DNA from 4 places in the Shouchella phoenicis genome. Region 3 is predicted to be linked to each of the others. Evidence: riboswitches for the same ligand, from Rfam matches in the RefSeq annotation. Region 3 holds a riboswitch; each other region holds the start of a gene.
What was found. A riboswitch is a leader RNA that binds a small molecule or an ion and turns the genes downstream of it on or off. The one in region 3 is predicted to bind thiamine pyrophosphate.
Positions count from the first base shown of each region.

Region 1: it holds a riboswitch for thiamine pyrophosphate, as region 3 does, so the genes downstream of both, thiD (bifunctional hydroxymethylpyrimidine kinase/phosphomethylpyrimidine kinase) here and ABC361_RS03840 (acetylornithine deacetylase) in region 3, are expected to answer to the same signal.
Region 2: it holds a riboswitch for thiamine pyrophosphate, as region 3 does, so the genes downstream of both, ABC361_RS09325 (3-oxoacyl-ACP reductase) here and ABC361_RS03840 (acetylornithine deacetylase) in region 3, are expected to answer to the same signal.
Region 4: it holds a riboswitch for thiamine pyrophosphate, as region 3 does, so the genes downstream of both, tenA (thiaminase II) here and ABC361_RS03840 (acetylornithine deacetylase) in region 3, are expected to answer to the same signal.

Region 1 is NZ_JBDFMQ010000001.1:1,405,339-1,410,864, forward strand. It holds gene ABC361_RS07645 (BCCT family transporter) at 1-518, opposite strand, end outside; gene ABC361_RS07650 (BclA C-terminal domain-containing protein) at 837-2,225, shown strand; gene thiD (bifunctional hydroxymethylpyrimidine kinase/phosphomethylpyrimidine kinase) at 2,286-3,104, opposite strand; TPP riboswitch at 3,174-3,273, opposite strand; gene ABC361_RS07660 (HU family DNA-binding protein) at 3,297-3,572, opposite strand; gene pssA (CDP-diacylglycerol--serine O-phosphatidyltransferase) at 3,795-4,340, opposite strand; gene ABC361_RS07670 (phosphatidylserine decarboxylase) at 4,434-5,252, shown strand; gene mnhG (monovalent cation/H(+) antiporter subunit G) at 5,355-5,526, opposite strand, start outside.
Region 2 is NZ_JBDFMQ010000001.1:1,717,366-1,722,891, forward strand. It holds gene ABC361_RS09315 (ABC-F family ATP-binding cassette domain-containing protein) at 1-240, shown strand, start outside; gene ABC361_RS09320 (GNAT family N-acetyltransferase) at 280-768, opposite strand; TPP riboswitch at 905-1,019, shown strand; gene ABC361_RS09325 (3-oxoacyl-ACP reductase) at 1,175-1,927, shown strand; gene ABC361_RS09330 (LLM class flavin-dependent oxidoreductase) at 1,947-3,254, shown strand; gene ABC361_RS09335 (GNAT family protein) at 3,320-3,595, shown strand; gene ABC361_RS09340 (D-glycero-alpha-D-manno-heptose-1,7-bisphosphate 7-phosphatase) at 3,861-4,397, shown strand; gene ABC361_RS09345 (carbonic anhydrase) at 4,428-5,114, opposite strand; gene ABC361_RS09350 (flagellin N-terminal helical domain-containing protein) at 5,311-5,526, opposite strand, start outside.
Region 3 is NZ_JBDFMQ010000001.1:672,144-677,669, reverse strand. It holds gene ABC361_RS03870 (hypothetical protein) at 1-272, shown strand, start outside; gene ABC361_RS03865 (HIT family protein) at 289-756, shown strand; gene ABC361_RS03860 (class I SAM-dependent methyltransferase) at 781-1,401, shown strand; gene ABC361_RS03855 (YciI family protein) at 1,422-1,682, shown strand; gene ABC361_RS03850 (PspC domain-containing protein) at 1,697-1,876, opposite strand; gene ABC361_RS03845 (cupin domain-containing protein) at 2,028-2,531, shown strand; gene ABC361_RS03840 (acetylornithine deacetylase) at 2,544-3,893, opposite strand; TPP riboswitch at 3,891-3,993, opposite strand; gene ABC361_RS03835 (hypothetical protein) at 4,090-4,266, opposite strand; gene ABC361_RS03830 (class I SAM-dependent methyltransferase) at 4,358-5,194, shown strand; gene ABC361_RS03825 (FAD-dependent oxidoreductase) at 5,414-5,526, shown strand, end outside.
Region 4 is NZ_JBDFMQ010000001.1:3,109,979-3,115,504, reverse strand. It holds gene ABC361_RS16685 (3-hydroxyacyl-CoA dehydrogenase family protein) at 1-24, shown strand, start outside; gene ABC361_RS16680 (thiolase family protein) at 11-1,216, shown strand; gene ABC361_RS16675 (SDR family NAD(P)-dependent oxidoreductase) at 1,327-2,106, shown strand; TPP riboswitch at 2,187-2,289, shown strand; gene tenA (thiaminase II) at 2,363-3,034, shown strand; gene ABC361_RS16665 (acyltransferase family protein) at 3,058-4,113, opposite strand; gene ABC361_RS16660 (AraC family transcriptional regulator) at 4,300-5,196, opposite strand; gene ABC361_RS16655 (ABC transporter substrate-binding protein) at 5,398-5,526, shown strand, end outside.

The DNA.
Region 1 (5,526 bases), 730 kb from region 3:
GTGGCACTTATTAAGCCTGGCATATCCTTGCGAAAGTTAAAATAAGCGAGGCAGATCGCTACAATGGCATAAATTGCCCAACCATGAAAACCCCAATGCAAGAAGACATATTTTAACGATTCTAACGCCGCTTGACCTGTATTCTCATCTGCTGTAGGTGCTTCAATTGCGTAATGGGCAATTGGCTCAGCTGCACCGAAAAACAAAAGTCCAACTCCGAGACCGGCACTAAACAAAAAGGCGAACCACGTTAAATAGCCGTACTCAGGTCGATCATCTTCTTTTCCTAAGCGCAGTTTTCCAAAAGGACTTACAACAAAAAACAAACAGACTAATAAAAAGATCGTAACGACAATCAAATAATACCAGCCAAAAACATCGGCGATAAAATTTCGGACGGTTGCGGTTACAGATTCTAGCTGAGAAGGAAAAATAATACCAATTGCAACAAAGATGATTAAAATTCCCAGTGTCCAATAAAAAACATTTGTCAGTTTACCGACAGGTTTATTCTCCAATGAAATGTCTCCTTACCTAAATATGTATTAAATGGGCATAAGCAGATTATAAAGATCAATTGCTTGTATGTCTATTTTTTAAAGAGAATCTAGACAAAAAAATGAAAAGACGTATTATTTTGTGAATGTTGTATGGATTTTTTGTGGTAAGAACGTAAAAAAATGTTGGGTTCTGCTTATAGTAAATCCATACACGAAGAAAATTGGGTCTTTTATCTCAGTACATGCATGTCGACCACACAATCAAAGTATGTGCACGCAGCATACGATTTATAAGCTGTTCATATACAGCAATAAAATAGGAGGAGCTATAAATATATGGATTATTTTAATTGTGATAACATTCAACGTTTTTCGAGAACTCCTCGTAATGGAGGAGGTTTTCTCCCTGGATCAGGCCCAACAGGACCGACCGGCCCGGTAGGCCCAACAGGACCTCCTGGTGGAGGAACTGGGATAACGGCAATAACAGGTCCAACGGGTCCAACAGGACCGACTGGTCCAACGGGAGCGCCTGGTATCACTGGGGTAACAGGTATCGGATTAGATAATATTATTCCATTTAATGAACTTGTGCGACCTAGTTTAGTAGCAGGTCAGTTCACCTCATTTAACGGAAGCGTCTATCAAGTGCTAGTGAACGCACCTGCAGGTGTTCCAGGAACATCACCTGAATATGAACTCATTATTGGTGATGGGGGAGCAACTGGGATTACAGGCATTACAGGTCCCATAGGTCCAACAGGCCCAACGGGATTAGATGGAGTCACAGGCCCAACAGGTCCAGTAGGTCCAACGGGATTAGATGGAGTCACAGGTCCAACAGGTCCAACAGGTCCAATCGGTCCAACGGGATTAGATGGAGTCACAGGTCCAACAGGTCCAATCGGTCCAACGGGATTAGATGGAGTCACAGGTCCCGTAGGTCCAACAGGCCCAACCGGATTAGATGGAATAACAGGTCCCATAGGTCCAACAGGCCCGACCGGATTAGATGGAATAACAGGTCCCATAGGTCCAACAGGCCCGACCGGATTAGATGGGATTACAGGCCCAACCGGTCCAATCGGTCCGACTGGTGTAACGGGACTAGGCCTGGATGGTGTGACCGTTTTTGATCCAGCAACTGCTCCAGCATTGACGGCGGGACAGTTAGTGTCATTTGAAGGTTCTGTTTACCGCGTCTTAGTGGATGCTCCAACAGGAACACCAGGTGCATCAGCTGACTTTGAATTAGTCCTTCCTGGCCTTGGAGTCACGGGTCCAACAGGCCCAGCAGGTCCAACAGGTCCGGCAAGCCCTACAGGTGAAGCGCTAACGTCTACGTATGCATTCGGTACGAATGGCGGATCAACAATTGCAGTTATTCTTGGAGGTACGACGGTTCCGGTTCCTGATAATCAGCTAGCCGCAGGAATTACGGCAACAGGAGATGGATTTACAATTGACACAGCAGGAACGTATAGTATTTCTTATAATGTAAATCTTACAGCTGGACTGTTGTTAGGATTACGACTTACTGTTAACGGAACACCACTTGCTTCTTCGGAAGTATCTCCGGGTGTGGCTGTTACGAATATACCAGGGAATGTTGTAGCAGATTTAGCAGCTGGTGATTTAATTGAGCTTGAGTTATTTGGATTGTTAGGTGCCGCTGTTTTAGTGGATGGCCAAGGTGCAGCATTAAGAATTGTACGAATCGCATAATGGTAGAAAAAAGGCTTACCGAATAAGTGGTAGGCTTTTTTCTACTTATTAAAGGTGGTTTTAAAGGGGAGTTGTATTGGAGTGGAGGCGGTGTGCCCAATGGTTTGTCGGGCCATATCCGTGTCCTATATTTAACGAATAGGCAATGGCAGAAGATGTATAGTGCTTTGCTTTCTGAACAGCTTTAAAAACAGAAGTCTCTTTTGCTAATTCTGCGCTAATGGCGGCAGAAAACGTACATCCTGTTCCATGTGTGTGCTTTGTATCCGTTCGTGGTGCGTCAAGAGTATGATAGCCATCGCTCGCGCTATAGAATACATCTATGGCATCTCCTTGGAGGCTCCCCCCTTTGACAACCGTGCAAGTAGCGCCAAGTTCATGAACAATTCGTTTGGCTGCTTTCTTCATATCGTCAATGGATGCTATCTTGAATTCAACTAAATCTTCTGCTTCCGCAATATTTGGTGTAACGATGGTGGCTAGAGGAACTAGCGTATCTCGCAAAAACGAACGTACATCTTTTTCAAGTAGGGAATCGCCATTCTTAGCCATCATAACTGGATCGCAAATGTATGGAACGTTCGTAAGCTTAGCCAGTTTATTACTTAAAAGCGTCATCATGTCTTTTTGCGCAATCATGCCTGTCTTAATGGCGTGAGGACAAATATCCTCCAGCACTGCATCTAACTGCATTTCAATCATCTCAATTGGAAGGTGATGAATGCCTCTAACACCAGTTGTGTTTTGTGCCACAATCGATGTCAAGACAGACATGCCGTAAACCTCTAGTTCTTGAAACGTCTTAATGTCAGCTTGAATTCCCGCTCCACCTGTTGGGTCTGTACCGGCTATTGTCAGTGCACGACGTACTGATTCCATTATATATTCCATCCTTTCAAAACAAAAAAACGACCGCATAGAAAGAGGCGGCCGTTTTTTTGAGCAATAGTCATTGCTTTCCCACTTCCCTACGCTAGTTTTACCTAGATCAGGTTGAAGAGTTAAAGGTTTCCCTTTTCTCAGCATTCATGCACCCCTAGTGGAATTTATTTTATACAGTTTGTGCGAATCTTATGAGTTGACTGCGTCTTTTAATTGCTTACCAGGCTTGAACGCAGGGTTTTTAGTTGCTGGAATTTCGATTTCTTCTCCTGTTTGCGGGTTGCGTCCTTTTCTTGCTGAACGTTCTCTAACTTCGAAGCTACCAAATCCAACAAGTTGAACTTTCCCTCCGTTTACTAGAGAATCCGTAATACCTTCAAATACAGCGTCAACTGCTTTTGACGCGTCCTTTTTAGAAATTTCTGCTTGCTCGGAAACTGCATTAATCAGATCTGTTTTGTTCATCTGTAAAAACTCCTTTTCTTTACATAGAATAACGTATTATTCTTTTACACGAGAATAATATGTATACTTGAAATCCGCTTTTAAAGCGGGCAGACGTTACTGCCTGCCCTTAATTTACTCATGAATCCTGCTACTGTCAAGCTAAAAGCAGTAATTTTAGCCAGTTAAGCAATAAAAATAGACTTATGAATCAATTTTTGGCGATTCATGTTGAATGAAGCGTTACACTTTCTTTACCCTAATGTTGCTAATCATTAAACCAGATAAACAAATCATAAAAATAACAAAAAATGTTTCGGGTAATTGGTCATTAAAGAGTGTTGAAAAAGCTAGGATACATCCTGCGCCAGTAATCGGTAATCCAATAAATTCATTGGGAGAATCTGTAATGTTAAAGCGTGCAAGTCTTAAAGCACCACATAAAATAAATAGAACAACGGCAAGTCCACCTACAAAGCTCAATGGCATTAATGTGGCTTGCTGAACGAGTAGAGCAGGGGCTACACCAAATGACACGAGATCACTTAAGGAATCAAGTTGTTTTCCGAGTTCTGATTCAATTTTTAATCGTCTAGCTACCATTCCATCAAAGCGATCAAATAAAGCCGCGAGAGCGATAAATAAAAATCCGTACCAAATACTTCCTTGTAAAATAAACATAATTGCGGTTATCCCAAGGCCTAAATTAATTAGCGTTAATCCATTCGCAATTTGACCTTTAATTTTTTTGCGAGTCGAGACTAATTGATTTAATAAGAACACGTACATTTCACCTCTTTTCGAGTTTATTTACGTGCTATAATACCAAAGTATACCATAAAAAAGCGGGCAATGATGCAAAAAAGCGTTAAAGGTGATGAGATGAAAAGGAAATTTTTTCAAATGAGTATAGAACTAACAAATCGTCAGTGGAGTTCCAATCTGTTAAAACAATTTACGAAATCAAAGCTCAGTAAACCGTTTATACCAATGTTTATTAAAACATATAAGATTAAGCATGAAGAAGCAATTTTGCCATATAAAGAACATGGGAGTTTACATTCGTTTTTTACGAGGCAAATCAACATGGAAAATCGGCCGATTAATCAAGAAGAGAAGAGTGTTGTTTCACCAGTTGACGGAAGATGTGAAGAGGCGGGAGAAATTAAACAAGATGCAACGTTTGTTGTCAAGGGGCAAAGCTACCGCCTGGAAGATATGCTGCAGTCTGAAGCAAAAGCCAAGCAATTTGAGGGCGGTACGTATGTCATTCTCTATCTAAGCCCAAGTGATTATCATCGAGTTCATAGTCCAATGAATTGTCACTTGTCCGAATCAACCACGCTAGGAAGCCGCTCCTATCCTGTGAATGAGCCTGGGTTAAAGTATGGAAGAAAACCTCTGTCGCACAATTATCGTATCGTCAATGACTTGTATCAAGGTGCAATTCAATATGCGATGATTGAAGTCGGGGCAATGAATATAAATTCAATTGTTCGAACGAAAGCAGGGAGTGTATGGGAGAAAGGCGAAGAAGTCGGGTATTTTTCTTTTGGTTCTACGGTTATTTTATTGTTTGAGAAAAATGCATTTTCACTAGCGCTACATGATAAAAATGTAAAAGTAGGCGAAAAGATTGGGACGTTGCAACCAAATAATAGCCATTCTCTCGAGAAAACGAACGTCCGTAAAGCTTTATGAGTGAGTTCCTTCATTCATGAGGCTTTTTTTATCGAACTAAGCGGATGTTTATTTAAAAAAGCGGACATAAATCATGATTTATGTCCGCTACTGTGCGTGGTCCTATTCATTTTTTGCAGGTGAGGCTTTTTCATTATCATAATAAGGCTTCATTTCATCTCTCACCGACTTTTTCGACATAGGGATCCCTATCCGGTAAGCTGATCTAGAAATCAGTAGCGCCGCAACAGGAGTTGTCAAAAAGACGAATAAAATCGTGAGGAGTAATTTGCCG
Region 2 (5,526 bases), 1.0 Mb from region 3:
GTGTTGAGCGGGGGAGAAAAATCAAAGGTTCGCTTATGTAAGCTAATCAATCGCGAGTCAAATATCTTGGTTCTTGATGAGCCTACGAATCACCTTGATGTGGATGCGAAGGAAGAATTAAAGCGTGCATTGCGAGCATATAAAGGCAGTATTCTGCTCATTTCTCACGAACCAGAATTTTATCAAGATATTGTCACAGAAACGTGGAACTGTGAAAATTGGACAACAAAACTTGTATAAAGAATAAAGCTAAGACCGGCTGAGGTCTTAGCTTTTCTTTTACTCGAAAATGAGTTGGTAAAACGCTAAGTCAAGCCAGCGATCAAACTTATAGCCAACTTTTTCAATCGTTCCATTGTGTGTAAAGCCAAATTTTTTATGCAATCCGATGCTCTGTTCGTTCGTGGCATCAATCCCTGCGATCATCGTTTTATAGCCATCTTGTTTGGCTAACGCAATCATTTCGGTTAGCAGTTGAGTAGCAATTCCTTTTTTTCGTTGATTGGGATCTACATAAATGGAATGTTCAATACTGTATTGATAAGCAGGCCACGCTCGGAACGAACCATATGTCGCGAACCCAATGACGTGATTGTCTTCTTCAAAAACGAGAATAGGAAACTTGTCTTCGATCTTTTGGTTATACCACGTTTCACGCATCTCGAGTGTATGAGGCTCGTACGAATAAACGGAGGTTGTATGTAGAATCGCATGGTTGTAAATGGTAAGAATCTCTTGTAAGTCTTCTTTCGTTGCTTTTCGTATCATGTTGTCAGAAACACCTCGTTATTCTGTTTTTTTACTCATTATAACGGTCGAGTTGAAAAAAGAAAATAGGAAAACAAGAGCAGTCGAAAATTGACGTAAGGGATTATTAAAAATATAATGAATTTGAAAACAATATATGACTAACTAGGGGAGCCCAATGAGCTGGGCTGAGAGGAAAGCGCGATGAGACTTTTTGACTCTTTGGACCTGATCTGGGCAATACCAGCGTGGGAAAGTTATGATGAATCGTCTTCTTTCATTCATTGTGCCGGGGCTAAAACAGACTCGGCACTTTTTTGTTTAGTCTTGATTCTATTAGTGAGAAAAAAAGGTGAGGCAAATGTAAAGATTGGTAGTGTTGAGCGGTTGAGATGTGTATAAAACGAAAAGGATAGGAGCGAAAAAAATGACAAGAACCGTATTAGTAACAGGTGGCAGCAGAGGTTTAGGTGCAACAATTGTAAAAACGTTAGCCAATCAAGGGTATCAAGTTGTGGTCAATTACTATAAAAGCAAAGAAGCGGCAGAGAAACTAGTGTCTGAGATTGGACAAGACCAAAGTATCGCCATTCAAGCAAATGTGACAAACCGAGAAGAAGTAGACACCATGATGGCGCAAGCAACCAATTATTTCGGTCAGATTGATGTAGTGGTAAACAATGCGCTAGTCGATTTTAAATTTGATCCTTCTCAACAAAAGTCTTTTATTAACCTTTCTTGGGACGATTATCAGAAACAAGTCGATGGCACATTAAAGGCAGCGTTTCATGTTGTTCAAAGTGTGCTTCCTCAATTTTTAGAACGCAAACAGGGTTCAATTATTAGTATTGGAACGAACCTTTTTCAAAACCCTGTCGTCCCCTACCATGAATATACAACGGCAAAGGCAGGGTTGATCGGCTTTACGCGCAATCTCGCCTCAGAATTAGGTGTACACGGAATTAACGCAAATGTCGTTTCAGGAGGGCTTTTAAAAACGACTGATGCAAGCGCCGTGACATCGCAAGAGGTGTTTGATTTAATCGCGCAATCCACACCATTAAAGAAGGTAACAACGACTCAAGATGTTGCGAATATGGTCGCTTATCTAGCTTCAGAAAACGCAAGTGGAATAACCGGACAAACGATTACGGTAGATGGTGGTCTCACGATGAACTAAAACAATGGAGGGGAAGGGAATGCATACGTTCGAAAACCAGATGCATCTCGGTGTCTTACTTTATGGCTGTGGACATCATCAAGCAGCGTGGCTTATGCCCGATTCTTACATAGAGGACATTGGGAATATCTCTTACTATCAGACTCTAGCACGATTGGCGGAAAAAGGATGTTTTGATGCGATCTTTTTTGCTGACAATCAAGCGTTTCGAGGAGCCGAGCCAACAGATATGCCAGCTTTTTGGTTTGACCCGATTGTGAAATTAACGGCTATTTCTCAAGTCACGAACTATGTTGGGCTCGTATCCACGGTTTCAAGCACATTTGCAAATCCATTCACAGTATCAAGACAACTGCTAAGTTTAGATCATATTTCTAACGGTCGTGTAGGTTGGAACCTTGTTACTTCAATGACAGATGGTGAAGCGTTTAATCACAGTATGGAGGCGTTACCAGCTCGAGGAGACCGTTACAAGAAAGCGGATGAATTTGCTGCGTTGATGGACAAATTATTTCTTTCATGGGACGCAGATACGTTTCAGCCAAGTCGTGAAGAACACACATTGATTGACCCAACGAATATACAAGCCATTAATCACAACGATGATTTCTTTAAGGTGAAGGGTCCTTCTACTACACCAAGTAGCCCACAAGTAAAGCCCGTTTCAATGCAGGCAGGTGCATCACCGCAAGGGATTGCATTAGCTGCAAAATATGCGGATGCTGTCTATTCAGTTTCGTGGAATTTCAAGCAAGCGAAAGAGTATCGGGAAAAATTAACGAACCAATTAATCCAACATGAACGTGAAGCGAAGCAAATTAAGGTGTTTCCCGGGCTCGTCACGTATGTAGGCCAGACTTATGAAGAAGCGCTTGAAAAAAAGCGAGTGTTAGATAAGCAATTACCGATTGAGGACGCGTTGAAACAGCTGAGTATGTTTGTAAGACAAGATTGTTTTCAATGGGAACTGGATGAAAAAGTCCCTACTTTGCCGCCTTTAGAAGAATTTGATGGACCCATTGGGCGTTACGAAACAATACTTGAAATGATACGTGATAAGAATCCGACGGTTCGAGAATTAGTAGGGTATCTGAATGCGGGTGGGGGGCATTTTACATTAATTGGCACTCCGAAAGATATTGTTGACCAAATGGAAAGGTGGTTTGATGCAGGCGTTGCAGATGGATTTAATTTAATGCCTCCTACTTTACCAGGTAGTTTGACGGATTTTGTTGAGTTCGTTGTTCCTGAGATGCAAAAAAGAGGCCTTTTTCGAATGGCTTATAGTGGAAAAACGTTTCGTGAACATTTAGGATTAACAAGATAGACCGATCTTCAGAATGAAGGGAAGCTTCTATCTACAGTTTGCTATGAGAAGAAAGAGGCAAGTAAATGGATATTCAAAAAGCAACAGATTTAGAGTATGCGGAGTTAGCTGACATTTGGTATCGTAGCTCCATCTACGCGCACCCATTTGTCGATCGATCATTTTGGAGAGGGAAAAAAGAAGAAATGAAAACGGCTTATCTTCCTTTTTTGGAAACTTATACCATTCGGCAGGCGTCCGGCATACAAGGTTTTTTATCTATGGTAGAAAATGAACTTGCTGCACTATTTATTGAACCTGCGTCAATAAGAAAGGGCTACGGGACAGCGTTATTATCATAGATCAAGAACAGGCGAACATGTATTGAGCTAAGGGTGTTTAAAGAGAATCAAGCAGCCATTCGCTTTTATAAAGAGAATCATTTCATTTGTAAAGGGACTGAAATCAATGTAGATACAAACAAGGAAGAGTATCTTATGAAATGGTCTTTACAGTAGAAACCTCTAGAAAGAAGTTGAAACCATTCAGCTTCTTTTTTTTGAGCGCACATATTATGACAAAGAATAGACAGAGTAATAAATGTACGTACATAAGGATGTGAGGACGATAAATCGAGCCGTTTTTTTAGATCGTGATGGTGTGATTAACGAAATTTTAACCAAGAGAGTGAAGTTCGTGAATGAGCCAGCTGATTTTTATATACTGAAAGGTGTACCTGAGGCCATTAAGCAAATAAATGATGCAGGATTTTATGTATTTGTTGTAACAAATCAAGGTGGGATTGGATTAGGGTTTCTTAAAGAAGAGATGTTGCTTCGCATCCATCACAAGATGATAAGTGAATTAAAAGAGATAGGTGCGAGGATTGATGATGTTGCTTATTGTGCACATAAGCCGAATGCAGGTTGCTTGTGTCGGAAGCCTGGGACACAAATGCTTAATGAATTAGCTAACACGTATAATATCAATCTCAATCATAGCGTGATGGTTGGGGATCGAGAGCCTGATATTGAAGCTGGCAAAGCCGCAGGGTGCAAAACCGTTCTTGTAGGAGAGCGAATTCAAAAAAGAGTAAGAGCGAATGCAATGTTTCAAACTTTGCAGGAGGCTACACCTTGGATTCTTGATGAGCTTCAACGATAACAAAAAAGTTGGCTTTATAAGCCAACTTTTTTAATGATAATGATAACCAACATCTCGATCTCCTAAATCTTGAACAGGGCGATAGTTTGACGGATAAATGGCTTGAAAGCGATCAATCTGCTCGCGTGACAGCTCAATGGGTTCATCAATAACAGACCATTTTACACCTTCATCGCACGGTGGTGTGGTTAACGAACCATTGTATTGAAACGAACGTAAATCTGCAGGAATAAGATCATTTGGATGAAGTTCGACCGTTTCAGCTGCTATTTCTTCATTTGACGGCATAATGGACCAAACGTCTTCTAGCACATCATTATGTTCTCCTTCTTCCATTAGAACACCTAACACAGCTAGATTATCGTTCGCATCTTTGTGAACGAAGTGAAGTTCCATCTCAAATGATTCATCATCGACCGTATGTTCACTAGGTGTATGAAAGTGAAATTGAGCTAGCGTATACAACGTTCCAGACAAGCGCAGAGAACTGTCCGTTGTGCCATACACATCTGCTTGAATCGTGTGACCATTATTTGTAACAGTAAATTCAGTCTGCTCGTATGTGTTTATAAGTGGCCATTTTGCCGATGAAAGACTGTTATAGGAAAGGGCAATAGGCGATTGTTGCTCTCCAATTGAACAGAGCGCAAACGATTCATCCAGTTCTCCCCAATGGTCTGGACCAGTTGATCCTTCGTACGACCAAGAGGCCTGCAAGGCTTCTAATGGAGTTTGATAGAATAGATGACTAGCTTGAGCAGAATAAGGAAAAAGTGTTGCAGCTAACGTTGCGAGAGTGAGAAGAGAAACTAGTTTTTTAATTGAAAACGCCTCCTTGTTAAGATACGTCCAAATTATCCCTCAAGCGCGACGAATAATCTACACAATGCGCTATTTTCCCAACCCGTTTCTTTTATTCTAGCAAGGCTAACACTTGCAACGGCTGTTGATTGGCTTGTGCTAGCATAGATTGAGCGACGTTTGCAAGCAGGTTTTGCTTAGTGACGTTTATTATTTCTTTTGCTACATCTGTATCTCGTATACGTGACTCTGCTGCCTGCAAGTTTTCGCTCGACTGATGAAGGTTTGTAAGCGTATGTTCCAGCCGATTTTGCGTGGCACCTAGCAG
Region 3 (5,526 bases):
CAGTTGGCTTGATATGTCTTGAAAAAGCATTATCTAGTTTAAAACATACCCGTAATCAAATGTATGTAGACTACCATGCACGTACGTTTGTGTTTGAAACCGCACTCATTGGTCAAGACCTGCAAATAAGGGATGGCAATCAACAAATCGGAAAGGGATTCTATCAAAAAAGCTATACCTACCAGTTGGAATTAAATCGTGATTTGGCTACAGAAGTTTCATACATCCTTTTTGCTGCTTACATCGCCTTTCACTTTATTCATAGTAAATAAGAGGAGTGAAACAAACATGCACAATTGGAAACAAGATCGAATCAAAGCAGCACAAACCAATCAAAATCCGATGGTGATGGTCAACATGCGCAGTGGATTTGCAGTTATCGGTGACACACAGTTTTTGCCTGGCTATTGCGTTTTGTTACCGACTGAAAAATGGCCTTCTCTTGAGAAGATGCCACTAGCATTACGCAGCGACTATCTTCTAGATATGAGTTTAATAGGGGATGCCATTGTTGACGTATGCCAGCCCCTACGCGTGAATTACTCCATCTATGGCAATACCGATACGTATTTACATGCCCATCTTTTCCCACGATACGATTGGGAACCAGCAGAACGAATTCCTCATCCCGTTTGGCAATACCCACAAGAAAAATGGACGGACGAACAGGAACAGTTTCAAGAAGCGACTCACGGTGCACTAAGAGACAAGTTAACGAAAAAGCTGGAAGAAAAAATGAAAGCCGCATACATGTAACATCGCTATAACGGAGGGGAAAAATTGGACAACCAACAGCAGCTAATAGACGCTTATAACAAACAAGCAAATCAGCGAAATCAAGCAACAACAGAAACTTGGAAAGTCAAAGAAAGAAATCATTTTCTAAAACTAGTGCAGGACGAAGCAAAAACAAGCCTTCTAGAAATTGGCGCAGGTCCGGGAAATGATAGCCTTTATTTTAAAGAAAATGGATTAAAAACGTTTAGTACTGACCTATCATCAGAAATGATTGCCTTATGCAAGGAAAAAGGATTGGAAGCAGCGGAAATGAGTTTTTATGACTTAACCTTCCCTTCAAACCACTTTGACGCCATTTATGCACTCAACTGCTTACTTCATGTGCCAAAAGCTGAACTGGAGAATGTTTTAATTGAACTAGAGCGTGTGCTACAACCAGGTGGGCTGTTTTATTTAGGTGTATATGGTGGGAAGAATTCTGAAGGCATTTGGGAAGATGATGTTTACGAGCCCAAACGATTTTTTTCTTTCTATGAAGATGATGCACTCCGAACATTGGTAACTGCACATTTCTCGATTGAATCATTCCAAGTCATTTCAAAAGAAGTCATTGGTGGAAATTTAGCCTTTCAATCTGTTGTGTTGCGAAAAACAGAATTCTAACCAAAAAGGAGAAACGTTCTATGACCTATTATGCTGTACTATTACCGATGTTAGATGAACAGAAGAGCGAAGACTATCGTGAAGCTCACGTTGCATACCTTCAGGAGAAAAAGGCAGAAGGAAAAATCTTTGCCAATGGCCGATTTATCGACGGCACAGGAGGGCTCGTTATCTATCAAACGAACACCTTCGAAGAATTACTAGAGCTTGTGCAAAATGATCCTTACGTCGTCGAACGAGCAAGAGATTTTGAGATTCATGAATGGGATTTGGTAATGTGAAAACCAATCCCCATTTAGATCACTGGATTGGTCTCTAAATACATCGCCAAGATAATATAAATCAATAAGCTAGCGGGTAACACAAGAAAAATCAAGCGGACAGCGAGGGTCGGGATCCCCATATGGTCTGCAATTCCCCCGCAAACGCCACTGATCACACGATCTTGTTCAGCTTTCATTAATTTTCGCTTCATCTTTACCACCTCACTATGGTTATATTTGGAAGTATCTTACCCGCTTTCATGTTTCGTAAACGACTTTATTTTCACATTTATTGATCATCTTTATGTTTGCGCTCTCATATGGGTGGTATAGATAATAAAAGGGGAATGGGAGGATTTTCAGATGCGCGATTTAAATCAAGTTACGGTGAAGCACCTTTATTTTAACGATGATGGTCAAGTTCCAAACCATCCGAGCTATCCATTTGTGCATTATCAAGCAGTAATTGAAAAAGAAGACAGCATTGAAGAGATTTTAAAAGAGAATCAATGGTATAACTCTTGGCGTGGTGGCATTTTTGATTACCATCACTATCATAGTAACGCCCATGAAGTATTAGTTGTGATGCAAGGTGAAGCGACCCTACAAGTCGGTGGTGTTTCCGGCGAACAGCTCGAAGTAGGTGTTGGAGATGTGCTCATTCTACCTGCTGGAACGGGTCATAAGCTTATTGAAAGTAGTGAATCTTTCACAGTGATTGGTGCGTACCCGGATGGTGTTCCTTACGATTTATGTACTGGTGATCCTGTGGAAAAAGAAAAGCATATCCAAAAGATCACACAAGTCCCGAAGCCAAGTCATGACCCTGTCTTTGGCGAACACGGACCACTCTCCACCTTGTGGTAAGAAAGTAGCGCATTAATCTGCGCTACTTTTTGGCGTGTTGCACCAGCTAATCATAAAACGAAGCAACGACTTTGTATATTTTACGAGCTCCTCAATTTTTAGTTGCTCATCCACGGCATGCGCATGTTCTAATTTCCCTGGTCCATAAAGAATCGTTGGGATACCGTAAGAGGCTAGCCATCCTCCATCTGTTACCGTTTGAGACATTTCCACATCTGGTCGTGCTCCAAAAACCGCTTCATGTGCTTCCGCAACCATCGAGAATGCAGCATGTTCTTGGTCAACTGAAAATGCAGGAAACACCTCGCCACGATCAACAATCATGGATTCTCCGCCCCATTTAAACAACGGTGGATGATCTCGGAGCCAGACATCTCCCTGTGCAACAGCAAGAAGATGGTTTTCGATTTGTTTTGTGACTTCTTCAACCGTTTCATCTGGATAGAAATGAACAGTTATCCATAAACGGCATTCATCCGCAATAAAAGCAGGATGCCGTCCACCTTCAATAACGGCTGGATTAATCGTGTTGGTTCCTGAAGGGAATCCAGGATACGATTTTGTAATGGCCCAATGTCGTTCTAACTCTTGCAAAGCCGTAATCATTTTTGTCATTTTTTCAATTGCGCTTGCTCCATGCACGCCTCCACCTGCATGAACCATTTGTCTTCTCGTGCCGTCATGGTGCGTGGTCGGACTTTTAATGGTAATCCAACCTGTAATAACGCCGCCCTGACCTTGGATTGCACAGTGACTTGTATCCGCTACGATCGCATAGTCTGCTTGATAGCCATGCTCACAACATTGCTTCGTCCCTGCTTCCCCCACTTCTTCTCCGATAACCGATTGTAAAAAGACATCTCCCTTTAACTTCAAACCATGATCAGATACAAGTTTTAGTGCAAACAAACAAGCAGCAAGACCACCTTTCATGTCTGCAGCACCACGACCGTAAATCGTTCCATCCATAACCTCGGCAGAAAAAGGGGACGTCCTCCACACCTCATCCTTATCGACAGAAGCGACATCAACGTGACCATTTAGAATCAAACTGTGAAACGCATTTGAATACGATCCTTTTAATGTGCCAACTACATTCGGATCCCCTTCATAAACGTCCCACTGATCAACCGTTGCCCCTAATTCTTCTAAGTATTCCGCAATAAATGTTTGGATTCCTGCCGTATTTCGAGCAGGCGGCGCTGGTGTTTCAAACGAAATTAGATCTTTCACAAGTTGGATTAACTCTTCTTCTCGTTCATCTACTTGTTTCATTAACAAATCCACTGCTTCTTCCTCCTCAAAAATAAAAAACACCTCTTTTATAGGAAAAGAAGTGTTGAACGAAAAAAAACAGCACATTCGGTTCAGCCACTTCCCTCCGCTAGTATCATCTAGATCAGGTTCATAAGGGTTAAGACATCCTTGCCTCTCTCAGCTTTGCGCACCCCTAGTGGTGTTTTTATTCAATTAATTATTCCCTTCCTTAGTTTACCAAAGTAATAAGAACGTTTGTATAATTAATTCAATAAATACTTGCGTCACTCTTTTTCTGACGTTATAATTGCGGCATCATACTAAAAGGATCGGTGACGACATTCGGCATCGTCGAAGTTGGATTGACACAAACTTGACGATGACTGGAAACGAGTAAAACATTGAAAAACAAGGAATCATATGGGAGATAAACAGTTGCTAGAGCCAAGCAACGCTTCTTTGTGATCACTGTTTTCATGTTTTGCTCACTACGGTCACCAACTTACCCCGTAGAGCAGAGCTCTGCGGTTTTTTTGTATGAAAAAAAAGAATTGGAGGACTCATTCACCATGAACCGCACACTTTTAGAAACCATCAAACGCCCTGCTCTCTTTGCAAGAAATAAAAATATGTTTTGGCAGGACCCTCACATTGCGCCTTTTTTATTGGATGCCCACTTAAGTCAAGATCATGAAGGTGCTAGTCGACACGCTGGTACGGTTGGAACTTCTGTTCATTTCATTCATCAACACATTTTAAATGAAAAGCCTACAAAAATTGTTGATTTTGGCTGTGGACCTGGGCTCTATTGTGAACCGCTTGCACAATTACAGCATACTGTCACGGGAATTGATATTTCTTCCCACTCCATTCAATACGCACAAGAACAATCGAAGAAAAAAGGTCTTCCCATTACGTATATTAATCAAGATTATCTCTCGGTTCAATTGAAGCCCGAGTTTGATCTTGCCTTACTCATTTATTGTGATTACGGTGCGCTTGGAAAAGAAGAACGAAAGCAAGTTTTACAACGTATCTATGACAGCTTAAACATTGGGGGTCAATTGTTTTTAGACGTGTTTACAGAAGAGAAATTCAAACGATTTTCAGACCAACGCTATTGGAATCATCATGAACACGGCGGCTTTTGGTCGCCTGAAAATCATCTTGAACTTCAACAAAATTGTACTTATCCAGACGAACGCGTTAGCCTTGAACAAACAAATGTAATGACCGCAGATGATACTCAAACCTATTATATTTGGAATCAATATTTCACTAAACCTATGCTGCAAACAGAATTAGAAGAAGCCGGCTTTAGCACTAAAGAGGTATATAGTGATGTGACTGGAAAGCCATATACGGCCAAAAGCGACACAATGGCTTTCTTAGCAAAGAAGAACTAACAAACTTGCCATAGTCTATAAAGAAAAGACTATGGTATTTGCATAAACTACTTGCTCACCATTTCACAATGTGTTAGTCTTATATTGTAAGCAAATAGAGATGGTCTTCATTTTTACTTGCTCATTTCTTCACAAAGTCAAATCGAGGAGTGTTTTCTCCTTCTTTTTATAACTAAACATGCTCAGTATTTCACAATATAAATTCAGGAGGTTTTTTCATTGAAAATTATTGTTATTGGTTGTACACATGCAGGGACACAAACGGTTAAAAACTTACTTCGACTTCATCCAGAAGCAGCTATTACGGTATATGAGCGAAACGACAACGTCTC
Region 4 (5,526 bases), 2.4 Mb from region 3:
TTTTATACGTATGACGAAAGGTAATGACGTTTACATTGTGGAAGCTGTTCGAACCCCTATTGGGAAAATAGGCGGCTCGCTAGCCCAACATTACGATGATCAATTGCTTGCCCACACGCTTGAGTCGCTTGTCAAAAGAGTGGATGGAAAGTTAGATGCCATCGACGAAATCATTGTCGGTCAAGGAAAACAAAGTACTGATTCGCCGAATATAGCAAGGATAGGGCTGTTAAAAGCAGGTTGGTCTGAAGCGATTCCAGCTTACACAATTCACAGGCAATGTGGTTCAGGGCTTCAAGCAGTAAATAGTGGGGCCCAGCAAATTATGAGTCAGCTTGCAGATGTTGTTGTTGCTGGTGGGGTTGAAAGTATGAGTACGGCTCCATACTATCTGCGTGGTGCTCGTTTCGGGTTAGGGGCAGGCAATGGCGTATTGCTAGATCCGAACACGGAGAGTCAGCCACGGTCACAGCCAAAAGAGCAGTACGGTGAATTTACGATGGGCTTTACTGCAGAAACCTTAGCAGAAAAGTATGGGATTAGCCGCGAAGATCAGGATCTGTTTGCGTATTCTAGTCAAAAAAAAGCAGCCCGTGCGATTGAGGCAGAACGGTTTCAGTCTCAGATTACACCTGTTGAAATAAAGCAAAAGAAGCACACACTGCTCTTTTCTGAAGATGAGCATCCACGCCTAGCGCCGATTGAGAAATTGGCAACCTTACAGCCTGTCTTCAAAAAAGGTGGCACAGTGACGGCGGGCAATAGCTCAGGTCGGAACGATGGAGCTGCTGCGATTTTATTAACATCACAAAAGGGATTAACGCAATTATCAGCCAAACCAAGAGCAAAAATTATCGCACAAGCAGCGGCAGGGGTCTCTCCAAAAGAGATGGGACTGGGTCCTGTTCCAGCAACAGCTAAAGCCTTAAAGCAGGTGGGTTTAACGTTTAAAAACTTAGATGTAATTGAATTGAATGAAGCATTTTCTGCGCAAGCCCTTGCGGTTTTACATGAGTGGGGAATGAAAATGGATGATGAGCGTTTAAATCCAAACGGCGGAGCGATTGCATTAGGTCATCCAATTGGAGCTTCGGGGGCAATTTTATTAACAAAAGCTCTGCATGAATTAGTGAGAAGACAAGGAACGTATGCCCTCATCTCACTCTGTATCGCGGGAGGGCTTGGAATAAGCACCATTATTGAGAGAGTTTCCTAATCATTAGGGACTCTCTTTTGTTATGAGCTTACCAGATGAAGTTCATTCGTTTAAGAAGAAGCTGAAACGGTTATTAGAGAACAAAAGATGAATCGAGGAGTGACGACAGAATGGTTTTTGCAAATGACGTGTTACAGGACAAACATATCTTGGTAACAGGAGCTACTGGTGGTATTGGTGCAGCAACGGCTAAAACACTGACTAAACTAGGCGCTAACGTAACGGTTACTGGTCGAAACGAAGAGAAATTAAACGCACTACAAAAAGAATATCAAGACATCTTGATCGTTCCAGCAGATTTAAATGTAGAAGATGAGCGTAACCAACTCGTTGAAAAAGCCATCAAGAAACATGGTCCGATTTTTGGACTGGTGAACTCAGCTGGGATGAGCGGTGGAGCGATTGTGGAAGAGTTGGACGAAGAGACGATGACAAGCATCATGCATACAAACTTTACCTCTCTTATTCTTTTAACCCAGAAAGTCTATCAATCGATGAAACAAGAGCAAGAAGGAGCGGTTGTGAATGTATCGTCGCTGTCTGGTTTAAGAGGAACCTATGGAAATTCTGCTTATGCAGGTAGTAAATTTGCCTTAATTGGGTTTACGCAATCATTTGCGCTAGAAGCGATTGAAAATCAAGTACGCGTCAATGCTGTTTGTCCAGGTTTTGTTAATACAGAGATGGGCAAAGGTGCAATTGAGCGAAAAGCGAAGCAAAACGGCCGTTCTTATGAGGAACAATTAAATGAAGTTGAACAAAACTTGCCGTCTGGTCGAATTACAGAACCTGAAGAAGTAGCCAACACGATTATTTATCTCTTAACCGATGCAGCCAAAAATATCGTAGGGGAGTCTGTTAAAATTTCTGGCGGAAGCGTCATGCGCTAGGCTTGTTTTTTGCTAGGAGAACGATGGACGTCCTTCTTGCACAAAGTTTGTCGTTCATCTATGATAGTAGAAAGAGAATAAAAGACCACTAGGGGTGCCATTTTGGCTGAGAGAGGCAGTAGACCTTAACCCTTATCACCTGATCTAGTTTGAACTAGCGTAGGGAAGTGTATGCTAGCTCGTCCATCAATGACGTGAAGCCACTTTCCTAATCAAAGAAAGTGGTTTTTTAAATGAAGCTTAAAGGAGCGATTTTATGTCATTTACGCAACGAATTCGTCAACACGCGGATGCTGTATGGACGGCTAGCCATAACCATCCTTTCGTCCAAGGAATTGGTCACGGTACATTGCCGAAAGAAGCGTTTCAACATTGGTTGAAACAAGATTATAAGTATTTAATTGAGTATGCGAAAGTCATGGCGATGGGCACGGTGCTCGCCCCTGATCTAAAGACCATGTCCGGTTTTGCTGCCGCATTAGATGAAACGCTGAATACGGAAATGGAACTACACCGTTCATATGCTGAGCGACTGGGCGTTAGTCGCGAGGAGCTAGAAGCTACCGTTCCTGGACCTGTTACGTTAGCATATAGCAGTGCGATGCTAGCGGAAGCGCAAAAAGGATCGTTAGCAGAACTGATTGCTTCCATTTTACCTTGTGCGTGGAATTATTACGAAATTGGCCTTGAGTTGGCAAAAATTCCAGGCGCCTTAGATCATGAATATTACGGAGAATGGGTACGCATGTATTCTTCAGATGAATTTGGTCAAATTGCAGACTGGCTTATTGAGACACTAGATGCCCTTGCTGATTCTAAGTCAGAAGAAGAGCTTAATCGCTTAGAAGCAATCTTTATGAATACGAGCCGTTATGAATATATGTTTTGGGATATGGCGTATAAACAAGAGAGTTGGCCCGTTGAATAAGGAGATAAAAAACCGTCCCTACATTATGGGACGGCTTTTTCGTGTAGAGAGATACGTGGCGATGTTCGTTTCGCTTTGGCTTCTTTTGGCTGTTTTTTTCCTAGGAACCACGGGTGTTTATTGAAGAAATAAATAAACGGAATTGTCAAAGCAAGCGTTAAGCCTGTAAATAATAACGTCCAAGGAAGAGTATTCGCGGTGTCGAGATTGACACCGAGTCCATAATGCATAGCGGCTCGAACTGTATTCAGAATAGGCATATGCACAAGCAAGATGACAATTGAATTTGATCCTAAGAATAATAGGCCTTTTGAGTGCTGTACCTTTTGGATAAACAATAGAAATGCAATCATTCCTAGTAGTGCAGCTGGGTAAAACACGTATGGTTCACCAAGTATATTCCCGCGCATATCAATTCGCTCATTAACAGATTGAATGAGGTACATAAGCGTGAACAGGGCAGTGGATAGTGGGATTACCACTTTCCAAGAAAAAGTTTTCCACAAATGTTTTGTTAAAAAACCAAGTCCGTAGAAGACAACTGCTGACAACGCAACGAACCCATTCCAAGGTAATGCAAAGGTAAAGAAAGTTGAAGCATAGCCCAAGCCTGCTGCGGTTAGTAGAAATAACCCAATCCATTTGCCACGACTTACGCGATAATAGAAAAAGAATAAAAGTTCGACTAAAAATAAACATGTTAGAAACCAAATGGCCGGATTGTAGGTTAATTGATAATTCTCAGGTGTTGAAAGAAAGATCCCTGCGAAAGGATTTAAAGGGTCTACATTTTCGCCAGGTGTAAACGACAAATGACGAAAGATGAGAAACCACGTGAGATAGGTCATGGCAGAGAAAAGAAAATAAGGTAACAACAGTCCCCTCGCCTTTTTCTTTATAAATGTCACTGGTGATTGGTTACTCGGTTTAAATACGGCCCCGGATAAATAAAAGAATAATGGCATGTGAAATGCGAACAAAAATGCTTTTAATTCGGGGTTCATCGGTGCGTGACTCATTACAACCAAGATGATCCCGAGCCCTTTTGCCGCATCGATCCAATGAATCCGTTTGTCCATTTTCGTACACCGCCTTTACGTCGTCTCTTGTGTTGTAAAAGCTAGTATACGTGAAAAAAGACTAGTGAGAAGGGATTCAAAGAACTTTACACAGACCTTTATGAACATGCGGTTAGTTCACCGCGCTTTGCCGTTATTTTTGAAGAGTATTACGAAAAAAGACACTCATTTGTTATCTTTGTAATCTTATTCTCCTCTTGTTTTCCGCAAATAAATTTGTGAGAAATCTCCTTTTTTCCGAAAAAAACTAGCACTTGATCCGGTATAGCGTTTAAATACTTTATGAAAATAATTCACGTCAAGGAAGCCGACTTCACACGAAATGTCTTTGATAGGGCGACTTGTATGAATTAACATTGCGCACGCTTTCCGAATGCGAAGTTCGCGAACAAATTCCATCGGCGTAGCGCCTGTTTGTTTCTTAAATAATCGTGTTAGGCTATAGCGTGACACCCCGATTTGTTCAGCAACATCATCTAACGAAATCTGCTTATGAAAATTTGATTCGATGTAAGCGAACGCTTGTTGATAATAATAAGAGTCGCCTTTTGGTGTGTTTGTGTGTAGTGTCCGAAAACATTCGAGTAAAAATTGATAGCCATGTGCTGCGGCTTGGTAAGGATCTCGAAGTCGATCGGCTTTCGTTTCATTGTAAATAGAAAAAAGCGATCGAATTAAATAGGAGTCTGGAGATAGCTCGACAATAGGTCCTGTTTCTTTCGTTAAGCGTGTTGAGATATCTTCTACAGTTGGTCCTTGTAAGGCAATATAAATAAACTCCCACGGTTCTGTCGCATCTTTTGGATAATAGTAGCGATGATTACCAGGAACGGAAATAATAAATGCTTCATGCTGATTAATCGTATAGGTTTGATTATTGATTTCTAATATGCCTTTTCCTGAAATTGTGTATTGGAAAATTAACGTGTTATGATCCACAAGCCTAGTCCGACCATCCCAATAGTAAGAGGGGTCTGTTCTTACTTCCCAACCAATGTTCCATAAGCTAAGCAAGCCGGTTTCAGGTAAAAACTGAAACGTGAACGAATGCGAACCTCTAATAAAGGACGATTTATCATCCAAAAGAACTACCTCCTTTGATGTGATTATGGTATAGACCGCAAAAAATTACCCTTATCCTTAAAAATATTCCAGAATCGATTCGTTTCTCGCTGATTTATAATAAAAGTATGAAGAAGTTTTAGAGATAAGGGCAAACGTTTTCTCTGTTTTTTCAATAGTACAACTTGTAAACGTTTTCAATCAATCGGGGGAGTGAAAAAAATGAAAAAAATCTTTGGTATTGGCTTCGTATCAGCGGTAGCGATGTCTGTAATGGCAGGTTGTAGCTCTGGTTCTTCAGGCACAGGTGGCGATGGGGACGTCGTGCAGCTTTCGTTTTCAGCTTGGGGG